3 regions of the Streptomyces sp. NPDC059371 genome follow, and region 1 is predicted to be linked to each of the others. Evidence: riboswitches for the same ligand, from Rfam matches in the RefSeq annotation. Region 1 holds a riboswitch; each other region holds the start of a gene.
What was found. A riboswitch is a leader RNA that binds a small molecule or an ion and turns the genes downstream of it on or off. The one in region 1 is predicted to bind thiamine pyrophosphate.
Positions count from the first base shown of each region.

Region 2: another riboswitch for thiamine pyrophosphate. It lies ahead of ACFXGX_RS30150 (thiamine ABC transporter substrate binding subunit); the one in region 1 lies ahead of thiC (phosphomethylpyrimidine synthase ThiC).
Region 3: another riboswitch for thiamine pyrophosphate. It lies ahead of thiO (glycine oxidase ThiO); the one in region 1 lies ahead of thiC (phosphomethylpyrimidine synthase ThiC).

Region 1 covers NZ_JBHYXD010000010.1:28,887-33,444, forward strand. Annotated here, with positions in the region: gene thiC (phosphomethylpyrimidine synthase ThiC) at 1-1,587, opposite strand, end outside; TPP riboswitch at 1,580-1,736, opposite strand; gene ACFXGX_RS08560 (YibE/F family protein) at 1,808-3,325, shown strand; gene ACFXGX_RS08565 (SsgA family sporulation/cell division regulator) at 3,408-3,845, opposite strand; gene ACFXGX_RS08570 (IclR family transcriptional regulator) at 3,947-4,558, opposite strand, start outside.
Region 2 covers NZ_JBHYXD010000069.1:41,685-46,242, forward strand. Annotated here, with positions in the region: gene ACFXGX_RS30140 (TetR/AcrR family transcriptional regulator) at 1-225, shown strand, start outside; gene rlmN (23S rRNA (adenine(2503)-C(2))-methyltransferase RlmN) at 388-1,494, shown strand; TPP riboswitch at 1,575-1,680, shown strand; gene ACFXGX_RS30150 (thiamine ABC transporter substrate binding subunit) at 1,757-2,854, shown strand; gene ACFXGX_RS30155 (ABC transporter permease) at 2,830-4,558, shown strand, end outside.
Region 3 covers NZ_JBHYXD010000005.1:152,240-156,797, reverse strand. Annotated here, with positions in the region: gene ACFXGX_RS05205 (Rv2175c family DNA-binding protein) at 1-52, opposite strand, end outside; gene ACFXGX_RS05200 (NAD(P)/FAD-dependent oxidoreductase) at 118-1,356, opposite strand; gene ACFXGX_RS05195 (hypothetical protein) at 1,389-1,766, opposite strand; TPP riboswitch at 1,819-1,931, shown strand; gene thiO (glycine oxidase ThiO) at 1,929-3,095, shown strand; gene thiS (sulfur carrier protein ThiS) at 3,092-3,292, shown strand; gene ACFXGX_RS05180 (thiazole synthase) at 3,296-4,090, shown strand; gene pknB (Stk1 family PASTA domain-containing Ser/Thr kinase) at 4,366-4,558, shown strand, end outside.

The DNA.
Region 1 (4,558 bases):
CGTGTCCGGGTCGAGAGCCAGGTTGAACTGGTCCTCCCACCGGAACTCGAAGCGGGCGTCGGAGAGCGCGTCATCCCACTCCTGCGCACCCGGGTGCCCCTTGGCGAGGTCGGCCGCGTGGGCGGCGATCTTGTAGGTGATGACGCCGGTCTTGACGTCGTCACGATCGGGCAGGCCCAAGTGCTCCTTGGGCGTGACGTAGCAGAGCATGGCCGTGCCCCACCAGGCGATCATCGCGGCACCGATGCCGGAAGTGATGTGGTCGTACGCCGGCGCGACGTCCGTCGTCAGCGGGCCGAGGGTATAGAACGGAGCTTCATCACAGATCTCCTGCTGAAGGTCGATGTTCTCCTTGATCTTGTGCATCGGGACGTGTCCCGGGCCTTCGATCATCGTCTGTACCTGAAAACGCTTCGCGACCGCGTTGAGTTCCCCGAGCGTCCTCAACTCGGCGAATTGCGCGGCGTCGTTGGCGTCCGCGATGGACCCCGGCCGCAGCCCGTCGCCGAGCGAGTAGGTGACGTCGTACGCGGCGAGGATCTCGCAGAGCTCCTCGAAGTTCTCGTACAGGAACGACTCCTTGTGGTGCGCGAGGCACCAGGCGGCCATGATCGAGCCGCCGCGCGAGACGATGCCGGTCTTGCGGTTCGCGGTGAGCGGCACGTACGCCAGGCGCACACCCGCGTGGACCGTCATGTAGTCCACGCCCTGCTCGGCCTGTTCGATGACGGTGTCCTTGTAGATCTCCCAGGTCAGCTCCTCGGCACGGCCGTCGACCTTCTCCAGCGCCTGATAGAGCGGCACGGTGCCGATGGGTACGGGGGAGTTGCGCAGCACCCATTCACGGGTGGTGTGGATGTTGCGACCGGTGGACAGGTCCATGACCGTGTCGGCGCCCCAGCGGGTCGCCCAGGTCATCTTCTCCACCTCCTCCTCGATGGAGGAAGTCACCGCGGAATTGCCGATGTTGGCGTTGACCTTCACCAGGAACCGTTTACCGATGATCATCGGCTCGATCTCCGGATGGTTGACGTTCACGGGCAGCACCGCCCGGCCCGCGGCGATCTCCTCCCGTACGACCTCGGGGTCGACGTTCTCGCGGAGCGCCACGAACTCCATCTCGGGCGTGATCTCCCCGCGTCGCGCGTAGGCCAGTTGGGTGACCGCCCGGCCGGGCCGCCCACGGCGTGGCTGACGCGGCCGGCCGGGGAAGACCGCGTCGAGGTTGCGCAGCCCTCCGCGCGGGGACGTGTGCTTGATCCCGTCGTCCTCGGGGCGAACGGGACGGCCCGCGTACTCCTCGGTGTCTCCGCGCCCGATGATCCAGCTCTCACGCAGCGGCGCCAGCCCCCTGCGCACATCGGTGTCGACGGTCGGATCGGTGTACGGGCCGGACGTGTCGTACAGCGTCACGGACTGCCCGTTGGTGAGGTGCACCTGGCGGACCGGCACCCGCAGATCGGGGCGTGTGCCCTCGACGTACGCCTTGTGCCAGCCGATGGACTGCCTGTCCTGGCCGTCCGGAGACGGCGGCGAAGCCCCGTCCGTCCGTCCGGAGGCAGGCATGCGTACATCCTTGTCGGTCATCTGACCTACTCCCTACGCCGGCATTACCCGGTAACAGGTTCAGCGGTCGACGCAGCGGCTTCCGATCGCCGATGTTTCATGTGAAACATCGCGAAGACGGAGGTCAGCGTCCTCTCAGCCCGGTGCTCCGAGCTCCCGCGTGTGCAAAGGTGCCTCCACGCTAGCGTCATATTTGGCGCGGTGAACAGAGGGCCCTTGACGTTCTTGCGATGATCGGGCGGTGACGACGACCCGGCAGCACTCGTTTCCCCCCTCCGAGCCACCGCGCCGTCCCGGCTCCGACGGCGGCCGCGGACATGGCTCCGGCACCGGCCCCGAGCACCAGCATGAGCAGGGGAACGGACATGGGCACGGACCGGACGGTGATCATCACGGTTCGGGCGACGGGCACGAGCCGGGTTCCCGCCGCGGGCACAGCGAGCCCGCGGGCGCCGGGCACGGGCATTCCCACAGCCACGGTCCCGCGGCGCCGGTCTCCAAACATCTGCGCAAGGTCATCGCCGCGGTACTGATCCCCTTCGCGGCGGCGGTCGTGGCGGGTCTCGTGCTCCTGTGGCCCGGCGGCGCGCCGGCCCACGAGCGCACCGGTGTCGGCTTCGACCGGCAGACCCAGCAGGCGACGGTCACGAAGATCGACCAGCTGGACTGCAAGTCCGTGAACGCCTCCTCCGGGACCTCGGCGGGCGACGCCTCCGCCACCGGGGGTGCCTCGGCTCAGAGCCGGGCCTCGGGGGAGTGCAAGAAGGCGACCGTCCGGATCGACACCGGAAAGGACAAGGGCCGCACGTTCACCGAGATCGTCCAGCCGGACCAGTCACGGCAGTTGCACCAGAGCGAGAAGGTCGTTGTCGCGTACGAGCCGTCCGCCCCCAAGGACCTCCAGTACTCCGTCACGGACGCGAACCGGAAGCTGCCCCTGACGCTGCTCGCCGTGATCTTCGCGGTGGTCGTCGTGGTGATCGGCAGGATGCGCGGCATCATGGCGCTGGTCGCCCTGGCCATCAGCTTCGTGATCCTGAACTTCTTCATCCTGCCCGCGATCCTGCAGGGCTCGAACCCGCTGCTCGTGGCCGTCGTCGGGTCCAGCGCGATCATGCTGATCGCGCTCTACATGTGTCACGGTCTGTCGGCCCGGACGTCCGTGGCGGTGGTCGGCACCCTGCTCTCCCTGGTGCTGATCGGTTTCCTCGGCTCGTTCTTCATCGACTGGGCTGTGCTGACCGGCAACACCGACGACAGCACCGGCCTGATCCACGGCCTGTACCCGTCCATCGACATGAGCGGCCTGCTGCTGGCCGGCGTCATCATCGGTTCGCTCGGTGTCCTGGACGACGTGACGGTGACGCAGACGTCCGCGGTCTGGGAACTGCACGAGGCGAACCCCACGATGGGCCGGCGCGGTCTGTACCGGGCGGGTATCCGTATCGGCCGCGACCACATCGCGTCGGTCGTCAACACGCTCGTCCTGGCCTACGCGGGCGCCGCCCTGCCGCTGCTGCTGCTCTTCTCGATCGCGCAGAGCAGCGTGGACACCGTCGCCAACAGCGAACTGGTCGCCGAGGAGATCGTGCGGACACTCGTCGGATCGATCGGTCTGGTCGCCGCGGTGCCGGTGACGACCGCGCTGGCCGCCCTGGTGGTCGCGGCGGACCGCGAGGGCGGCGCGCCCGTCCCCGCGCAGCCCGCGGCCGACAGGACCCCGGCACGGAGCGGCAAGGGGCGTCGCCGCAAGCACTGACCCGTCCCAGGTGGCGCTGAAACCATCCTGCACCGGCGGCCCTCGTGAGGAAGCGTTCCTCCGCTCCGGGCCGACCGGTGCGTCAGCCCGCGCTCTGCTCCTCCGAGAGGATGCGGTCGAGCACCGCGTCGAGGGATGTGTCGAAACCCTCGAGAGAGCGTTCCTGCCCGAGCGGCACGAGCCGGTCCGTCCGGTCGAGGAACGCGACGAGCGGCGCGGTCCCGGACCGGAACAGCGCGTGATCACCGCCGACCTGAAGCCGGATCAGCACCTCTCCGAGGGCCTCCGGGTCGGCCGGAGCGATGTGCACATCGCCGTCACCGCAGGGCCTGCCCACCCCGTCGATGAGCAGTTCCCGTCCGAACGCCCAGGTCACCGGCGCGTCGCCGGGCAAGTGGAAGGTCAGCCGCACCGCGTACGGATCACAGGTCTCGTATCGCAGCTCGACAGGAATGCGGAAGCACAGCTCCTCGGACACGAGGAAGCTCATCATGACCTCTGCCTGCACCGACTCACGCATCGCCTACCCCGTCGTTTGCTGTCGACTGGCCAGCAGTCGTCCCACCTGACACTGCTGGAAATCTTGCTCAACGTGCATGCCTAATTACAAGGAGTGAGTTTTCAGATACTGATAGAGATGGCGAGTGTTCCTAGCAGGCGGCCCACCTCGCTCTGGAGTCTCCGTGCCGTGGGGATCAGGCGGTCGCCCTGGTGGGACGGGAGGGAGAAGGCCACGACGGCGGCCGAACTGCCCGCCGTGACCGGGATCGCGGCGCAGACCGTGCCCAGCGCGTACTCCTGCCGCTCGATCACCGGTTCCATCCGGCCCGTCCGTTCCAGCCGGCGCAGCAGACGGTCCTCGTCACGCACCGTGTACGGGGTGAGCGCCCGCACCGGGTAGCGGTCGAGGTGGTCACGCCGGGACTTGTCGTCCAACTGGGCCAGCAGGCACTGACCGACCGCGTGGGCGTGCCCGGTCTCTCGGAAGTCGGCCCACTCCTCGACGGCGGGGCTCGCCGGGGTGTCGACGACACACGTGACCTCGATCTCACCCTCGCGGTAGACCGCGTAGTACACGGGTGCGCCGATCGCGTCGCGCCAGTGCTCGAGGGTGTCCCGCACGGTGCTGCGACGTTTCTGCCGGGCTCCGCTGCTGCCGAGCCGCTCGGCTGCCTCGCCGAGGAAGAACAGCCCCCTGTCACGCCGCAGATAGCCCTCGTGGACCAGGGTGCG
Region 2 (4,558 bases), on a different contig from region 1:
GCCCGCGCCCGCCACGTCTACATCGACGGGGTACGGAACCGCGCCGCTCGGCTGGCCACCGGCGACGACGACGGCATGGCCCAGTTCTGCACCATGGTCGGTGCTCTCGTCCTCGCCCGCGCCACCCGGGGCAACCCGCTCTCCGAAGAACTGCTGGAGGCCGCGCGCACGGCTCTCACCGAGAGCGGCACCGGGCAGTCCGAACCGCAGCAGCGCACGGACTGACCGGGGGCCGGCTGACGGCGCCGGCCGGCACGTACAGCGACCGCTGGGCCGTCTCTGGGCCGTGAAGCGTTGACCAAGGGTGACAGGGGACACCGGAGGGTGACAGGCCCCTCGCCCATCCGACCTGGGCGGGGCCAAACGATCTGCGACACTGGTTACGCCATGCCTAAGCCCGGAGAACTCACCTTTGTCTCGCCGCGCGGAGCCAAGAAGCCGCCGCGGCACCTTGCCGATCTCACGCCTGCCGAGCGCAAAGAGGCGGTTGCCGCGATCGGTGAGAAGCCGTTTCGTGCCAAGCAGCTCTCGCAGCACTACTTCGCCCGGTACGCGCACGACCCCGCCGAGTGGACGGACATCCCGGCCGCCTCGCGCGGCAAGCTCCAGGAAGCGCTGCTTCCCGAGCTGATGACGGTCGTGCGGCACCTGTCGACCGACCAGGACACCACCCGCAAGACCCTGTGGCGGCTCTTCGACGGCACGCTCGTCGAGTCCGTGCTCATGCGCTACCCGGACCGGGTGACCATGTGCATCAGTTCGCAGGCGGGCTGCGGGATGAACTGCCCGTTCTGCGCCACCGGACAGGCCGGCCTCGACCGGAACCTGTCGACCGGCGAGATCGTGCACCAGATCGTCGACGGGATGCGGGCGCTGCGTGACGGCGAGATCCCCGGGGGTCCGGCGCGGCTGAGCAACATCGTCTTCATGGGGATGGGCGAGCCGCTCGCCAACTACAAGCGGGTGGTCGGCTCGATCCGCGCCCTCACCGACCCCGAGCCGGACGGGCTGGGGCTGTCGCAGCGCGGTATCACCGTCTCGACGGTCGGTCTGGTTCCCGCGATCAACCGGTTCGCGGACGAGGGCTTCAAGTGCCGGCTCGCGATCTCCCTGCACGCCCCGGACGACGAACTGCGTGACACCCTCGTCCCCGTGAACACACGGTGGCAGGTGCGCGAGGTGCTCGACGCCGGCTGGGGATACGCGGACCGGTCCGGACGCCGTCTGTCCATCGAGTACGCGCTGATCCGCGACATCAACGACCAGGCCTGGCGGGGCGACCGGCTCGGCCGGATGCTCAAGGGCAAGCCCGTGCACGTCAACCTCATCCCGCTGAACCCGACCCCGGGCTCGAAGTGGACCGCGTCGCGGCCCGAGGACGAGAAGGCGTTCGTCGAGGCGATCGCCGCCCACGGCGTCACGGTCACCGTCCGGGACACCCGGGGCCAGGAGATCGACGGGGCGTGTGGTCAGCTCGCCGCGACCGAGCGGTAGTCTGAACCGAGTCGGTCTGTTTCGTCATCTTCGTCGTTCGATGTCGTCATAGCCCGGCATCTTCACCGTCCGACATCTTCATATTCCGACAGGGGAGCGCCACAGCGCTGAGAGTGCGGGACAGACCGCAGACCCTCTGAACCTTGCCCAGGTCATTCTGGGTAGGAAGTTCGGTCATTACTCAAGCTGTTGCGCCCTGCCCGGGAACCGTCAGAGGTCCCGGGCAGGGCCGCGTCTCTTCCTGGTCACCCAGGAGGAATCAGTGATCAACAACACCAGCGGCGGCAGACGGCTCGCGGTCACGGCCGTCGGGCTCGGCCTCGTCGCGCTGCCCGTGCTGTCCGCGTGCGGCTCGTCCGACGCCACCGGCTCGGGCGACTCGAAGACGATCACGCTCGTCAGCCACGACTCGTGGCTCGTGTCGAAGAACGTCCTGGCGGACTTCGAGAAGCGGTCCGGCTACAAGGTCCGCGTCCTCAAGGACGGCGACGCCGGGCAGGCCGTGAACAAGGCCATCCTGACCAAGGACAACCCCCAGGGCGACGTCCTCTTCGGCGTCGACAACACCCTGCTCTCCCGCGCGCTCGACAACGGGCTCTTCCAGCCGTACGAGGCCAAGGGCGCGGACCAGGTCCTGCCGGAGTACCGGACCGACCAGGACAAGCACCGGGTCACGCCCGTCGACACGGGCGACATCTGCGTCAACTACGACAAGGCCTGGTTCAGCAAGCACAAGCTGGCCCCGCCGCGGTCCTTCGACGACCTGGCCAAGCCCGCGTACAAGAACCTCCTGGTCACCGAGAACGCCGCCACCTCCTCGCCCGGCCTCGGCTTCCTGCTCGGGTCCGCCGCGCACTACGGCGACGAGAACTGGCAGGGCTACTGGAAGAAGCTCAAGGCCAACGGCGTCAAGGTCGTGGACGGCTGGGAGCAGGCCTACAACGAGGAGTTCTCGGGGTCCGCCGGCGGCAGGAAGGCCAAGGCAGACCGGCCGCTCGTCGTCTCGTACGCCTCCTCGCCGCCCGCCGAGGTCATCTACGGCGACCCGAAGCCCGCCACGGCCCCGACCGGCGTCGCGGACGGCACCTGCTTCCGGCAGGTCGAGTACGCGGGCCTGCTCAGCAACGCCAAGAACGCCAAGGGCGGCAAGGCGCTCCTGGACTTCCTGCTCACCAAGGAGTTCCAGGAGGACATGCCGCTCAACATGTTCGTCTACCCGGTCCGTGAGGGCGCGCGGGTACCGGCCGAGTTCACCCGGTACGGTCCGCAGGCCGAGCATCCCCAGACCCTGGCGTCCGCGAAGATCGCCGCCGACCGCGACCAGTGGGTCAAGTCGTGGACCTCGCTCGTACTGAAGTAGCCGCCGACGGGACGGTGAAGGCCGGCGGTCCCGAGAGGACCGCCGGACCGGCCGGGCCCGGCGGGCGGGACCGCGCCGACCGGACTCCGCGCCCGGCCTGCGGACAGAACGCGGCGCGGTTCGCCCTGATGGCGCTGCCCGTCGTGTTCTTCGCGCTCTTCTTCGCCTATCCCGTCGCCGCGATCGTCTCGCGCGGGCTCCATACGGACGGCGGCTGGCAACTGGGCCGCGTCTGGGACGTCGCGACCCGCCCCGACATCCGGCACGTGCTGTGGTTCACCACCTGGCAGGCGCTCGCCTCGACGGCGCTCACGCTGCTGGTCGCGCTCCCCGGCGCGTACGTCTTCGCGCGCTTCGACTTCCGCGGCAAACGGATTCTCCGGGCCGTGGTGACGGTGCCCTTCGTCCTTCCGACCGTGGTCGTCGGCACGGCGTTCCTCGCGCTGGTCGGCCGGGGCGGACTGCTCGACGAGCTGTGGGGCGTACGCCTGGACAGCACCGTGTGGGCCATCCTCCTCGCGCACGTCTTCTTCAACTACGCCGTGGTCGTACGGACCGTCGGCGGGCTCTGGTCGCAGCTCGACCCGCGCCAGGAGGAGGCCGCACGCATGCTCGGGGCCTCGCGCCTGGCGGCCTGGCGCAGGGTGACGCTGCCCGCGCTCGGACCCGCCGTGGCCGCCGCCGCCCTCATGGTCTTCCTCTTCACCTTCACCTCGTTCGGCGTGGTGCAGATCCTCGGCGGCCCGACCTTCTCGACCCTCGAAGTCGAGATCTACCGGCAGACCTCCGAGATCTTCGACCTCACGACGGCGGCCGTGCTGACGATCGTCCAGTTCGTCGCCGTCGGCGCGATCCTCGCCGTGCACGCGGCGACCGTACGCCGACGGGAGACCGCCCTGCGTCTGGTGGCCCCGGACACCACCGCGCGCCGGCCCCGCGGCGGCGGACAGTGGGCGCTCCTCGCGGGCGTGCTCGTGAGCATCGCGGTGCTGCTCGTGCTGCCGCTCGCGGTCCTCGTCCAGCGGTCCCTCGACGCCCCGGGACTCGGCTACTACCGGGCCCTGGCCGACGACGACGGAGGCGTCTTCCTCGTCGCCCCGATCGAGGCGGTCGGCAACTCCCTGGAGTACGCGCTCGCCGCCACCGCCATCGCCGTGCTGATCGGCGGTCTGGCCGCGGCCGCCCTCACCCGGCGCGCCGGCCGGCTGATGCGGGGCTTCGACGCACTGCTGATGCTGCCGCTCGGCGTCTCCGCGGTGACCGTGGGCTTCGGGTTCCTGATCGCCCTGGACGAGCCGCCGCTCGACCTGCGCGCGAGCTGGATCCTCGTGCCGCTGGCACAGGCGCTGGTCGGCGTCCCCTTCGTCGTACGGACCATGCTGCCCGTGCTGCGCGCGGTGGACGGGCGGCTGCGGGAGGCCGCGGCCGTCCTCGGGGCGTCGCCGTGGCGGGTGTGGCGCGAGGTCGATCTTCCGATGGTGCGGCGGGCCCTGCTGATCGCGGCCGGTTTCGCCTTCGCCGTCTCCCTCGGGGAGTTCGGCGCGACCGTCTTCATCGCACGGCCCGACAACCCGACTCTCCCGGTCGCGGTGGCCCGGCTGCTCGGGCGCGCGGGCGATCTCAACTACGGCCAGGCGATGGCCCTTTCGACGATCCTGATGGTGGTGTGCGCGGTGGCTCTGCTGCTGTTGGAGCGGGTACGGA
Region 3 (4,558 bases), on a different contig from region 1:
GGGTGAGCCAGGCGGGGACGAGAGCATCGATCTTTGCGTCAATCTCGGTCACGGGACAAGCCTGCCATCCCGGACCGACAGCCGGAAGCCGAGGGCGTCCGACCCGGGGTGACGGGATCAGGCCGTGGCGCCCTTCAGCGGCCTCGACGGGTTCGCGAGCAGCACCGGATCCATCGTGACGCCCGCCTCGATCAGCCTGCGGCCCTGGGCGAGATCCCTCGGGCGGCCCACCGCCAGGAGGGCGACGAGCCGCGTCTCGCGGAGCCAGCACACCGACCAGGAGGCGCCCGAGGGGTCGCCGCGCCACACCAGGGTGTCGGCGGGCGCGTGGTGGCCGACGTACTGCACGAAACGGCCGAACTGCTCGGACCAGAAGTACGGCACGGGGTCGTAGGCCGCGGGCGTCTCTCCGACGATGTTCAGGGCGACCGTGCGCGGGCCCTGGAGGGCGTTGTCCCAGTGATGGACGAGGAGGCGTTCCTCGTAGCGGCCGGACGGGAAGGAGGCGCAGTCGCCGACCGCGTAGACGTCCGGCAGGGAGGTGCGCAGATGGTCGTCGGCGACGATCTCGCGGTGGGCGCCGAGCTCGATGCCGGAGCCGGCGATCCAGGCGGTGGCGGGCCGCGCGCCGATCCCGACCACGACGGCGTCCGCGGGCACCCGGGAGCCGTCGTCCAGGATCACCGCGCCGGGTTCGACGCGCTCCACGCGCGCGCCGGTGCGCAGCGAGGCCCCGCTGTCCGCGTACCAGGCGGCCATCGGGGCGGCCACCTCGGGCGGCAGCGCCCCGGCGAGCGGCCGGTCGGCGGCTTCGACGACGGTGACCGCGCAGCCCGCCTCGCGCGCCGCCGTGGCGAACTCGGCGCCGATCCAGCCCGCTCCGACCACCACGATGTCGTGCTGCCGGGTGAGTACGGGACGCAGCCGGTCGGCGTCGTCCAGGGTGCGCAGCAGATGCACGCCGGGCACGTCTTCGGCGCCGGGGAGCCGGATCGGTTCGGCGCCGGTGGCGACGACCAGGACGTCGTACGGGACGGATCCCGCGTCCGTGTCCAGTTCGTGGTCCCCGGGGCGCACGCCGTGCGCCTCGCTGCCCAGCCGGAGGTCGATGTCCAGGGCCTCGAAGTCGATGTCGAAGGCGGAGCCCTCGGACTTGCCGAGCAGGACGGCCTTGGACAGCGGCGGCCGGTCGTAGGGCTGATGCGGCTCCGCGCCGATCAGCGTGACGGTGCCCGTGAAGCCCTGTTCGCGCAGGGCGACCGCGGTCTGCACCCCGGCCATGCCCGCGCCCACCACGACGACCCGTCGTGCCGTGCGCCTGTGCGACGGGGACTGTGCCTGCGTCTGATCGCTCACCTGATCACCATAGACACGTGACGATTCGTCAGTCAGCGGACGTGCTCGGTGACCTGTTGCACACGGCCGGTCGCGCGCGGTTCCTCCACCACGCTCGTCCCGGCGCCCGGCTGCGACTCCCACGTCCAGGTCTCCTCCAACCGCACCCGGCCGTCGGGCAGTTCCACGACGAGGGACACGCAGTGGCCCGACGCGGTGGTCCCGTCCCGCTTGAGCTGCACGTACCGGAAGTCGAGGCGGTCACCCTCGCGGGTGCCGACGAGATGTCCGCGGACGACGTCGCCGCCGGCGTAGTCGGCCCAGACCACGCCGTCCTCCTCGTGATAGGTGAACCGGGTGCGGGTGCCCACCTGGCCCGGGGCCTGGTCGGCGACGGGGGCGAGCACGAGGCCGTCGAGCGGTCGCGCCATGGGCGGAGGCTCCCTTACTGAGACGGACGGAGGCGGGCTAGGGTGGCCAACGTAAAGCACTCGCGGGAGCCCGGACGTACCGGGCTGAGAGGGAGGCTGGGCGGCCTCCGACCGTACGAACCTGATCCGGGTCATGCCGGCGAAGGGAGGGGCTGGACGCCCATGCCGTCTGCACGTTCGTCGGACGTCCTCGTCGTCGGGGGCGGGATCATCGGTCTGGTGACGGCCTGGCGGGCCGCGCAGCGCGGGTTCACGACCGCGCTCGTGGACCCCGAGCCGGGCGGTGGCGCCGCACAGGTCGCGGCCGGGATGCTGGCCGCCGTCACCGAGCTGCACTTCGGCGAGGAGACCCTGCTGGGCCTCAACCTCGCCTCCGCGCGCCGCTATCCGGACTTCGCCGCCGAGCTCACCGAGGCGGCCGGACAGGACCTCGGATATCGCCGGAGCGGCACGCTGGCCGTCGCGCTGGACGCCGACGACCGCGCCCATCTGCGGGAACTGCACGCGCTCCAGGTCCGCTCGGGGCTGGAGTCGGAGTGGCTGAGCGGCCGTGAGTGCCGCCGTCTGGAACCGATGCTCGCGCCCGGCGTGCGCGGGGGTCTGCGGGTGGACGGCGACCACCAGATCGACCCGCGGCGCCTCGCCGCCGCCCTGGTCACCGCGTGCGAGCGGGCCGGGGTGACCGTGCACCGGACCTGGGCGGAGCGTCTGAGCGTCGTACGGGAGCGGGCGACCGGTGTCGTCACCACGGACGGCACCGAACTCGCCGCCGACCGGGTGGTGCTGGCCGGGGGCAGCCTCAGCGGGCGCCTGGCGGGCGTCCCCGAGGACGCCGTGCCGCCGGTGCGCCCGGTCAAGGGGCAGGTGCTGCGGCTGACCGTGCCGCGACGGTACGCGCCCTTCCTGAACCGGACCGTGCGGGCCGTGGTGCGCGGCAGCCACGTCTACCTGGTGCCGCGCGAGAACGGCGAACTCGTGGTGGGCGCGACCAGCGAGGAGCTGGGCTGGGACACCACCGTGACGGCGGGCGGCGTGTACGAGCTGCTGCGCGACGCCCACGAGCTGGTCCCCGGGATCACCGAGCTGCCGCTCACCGAGACCCGCGCGGGGCTGCGCCCCGGCTCGCCCGACAACGCCCCGCTGCTCGGCCCGAGCGCCCTGGACGGGCTGCTGCTGGCCACCGGGCACCACCGCAACGGTGTGCTCCTGACGCCCGTGACCGGCGACGTGATGGCCCACGTGCTGACCACCGGCGAACTCCCCGCCGAAGCCCGCCCCTTCACCCCCCTGCGCTTCGGCGCCTCGGCCCTCACGGAGCTGCCGGTATGAACATCGTCGTCAATGGGGAGCGGCGGCTGATCGACGCCGGGACCGCTCTCGACGCGCTCGTCGCGACCCTCACCGTGTCGTCGTCCGGGGTGGCCGCCGCCCTGAACGAGACCGTCGTCCCGCGCGCGCAGTGGCCGTCCACCGCGCTCGCCGAGGGCGACCGCGTCGAAGTCCTCACCGCCGTCCAAGGAGGCTGACCCATGGCAGACGACCCCTTCGTCCTCGGCGGTACGGTCTACGCGTCCCGGCTGATCATGGGGACGGGCGGCGCGCCCAGCCTCGACGTGCTGGAGCGCTCCCTGGTGGCGTCCGGCACGGAGCTGACGACGGTCGCGATGCGGCGCGTGGACGCGTCCGTGCACGGCTCGGTCCTGTCGGTGCTGGCCCGGCTGAACATCCGCGTCCTGCCGAACACGGCCGGCTGCTACACCGCGGGCGAGGCCGTGCTGACGGCCCGTCTGGCGCGCGAGGCGCTGGGCACCGATCTGGTCAAGCTGGAGGTCATCGCCGACGAGCGCACCCTGCTGCCCGATCCGATCGAGCTGCTCGACGCGGCGGAGACGCTGGTCGACGACGGCTTCACCGTGCTGCCGTACACGAACGACGACCCGGTGCTGGCACGGAAGCTGGAGGACGTCGGCTGTGCGGCGATCATGCCGCTCGGCTCGCCCATCGGGTCCGGGCTCGGGATCCGCAACCCGCACAACTTCGAGCTGATCGTCGAGAACGCGCGCGTGCCGGTGATCCTGGACGCGGGAGCGGGCACGGCGTCGGACGCCGCGCTCGCGATGGAGCTGGGGTGCGCGGGGGTGATGCTGGCCTCGGCGGTGACACGGGCGCAGGAGCCCGTGCTGATGGCGGAGGCCATGCGGCACGCGGTGGAGGCGGGTCGTCTGGCGCGGCGGGCGGGGCGCATCCCGCGGCGGCACTTCGCGGCGGCGTCCTCTCCCGTGGAGGGCATGGCGGTGCTGGACCCGGAGCGCCCGGCGTTCTGAGCCCCGGCCCGCCCCGCGTCGGCTTCCCTCCGCCGTCGGCTTCCGCCTGGCGTCGGTTTCCACCAGCCGTCGGTTTCACCAGCCGTCGGTTTCCGGCCGCGTGTGCGGTCGGGTTGTCGCGTTGCGTCCTTGTGGTGACAGACGGCACATGATCGGACATCCGTACGACGAACATATCTTCGTACGCCCGTTGTGCGTCACAGCTCGGATGCAGTCGGACCCCTGAATCGCCCTAACGGGGCGCCGTGACAGTGGTGGCTCGTAGACTCACCTGCGTGGATACGACCCTTCAGGACCCGCTTGTCGGACACGTGCTCGACGGCCGCTATCGCGTCGACGCACGGATCGCGGTCGGCGGGATGGCCACGGTCTACAGGGCCTTGGACACCCGCCTCGACCGCGTGCTCGCGCTCAAGGTGATGCACCCGACGCTGGCCGCCGACGCCTCGTTCGTCGAGCGGTTCATCC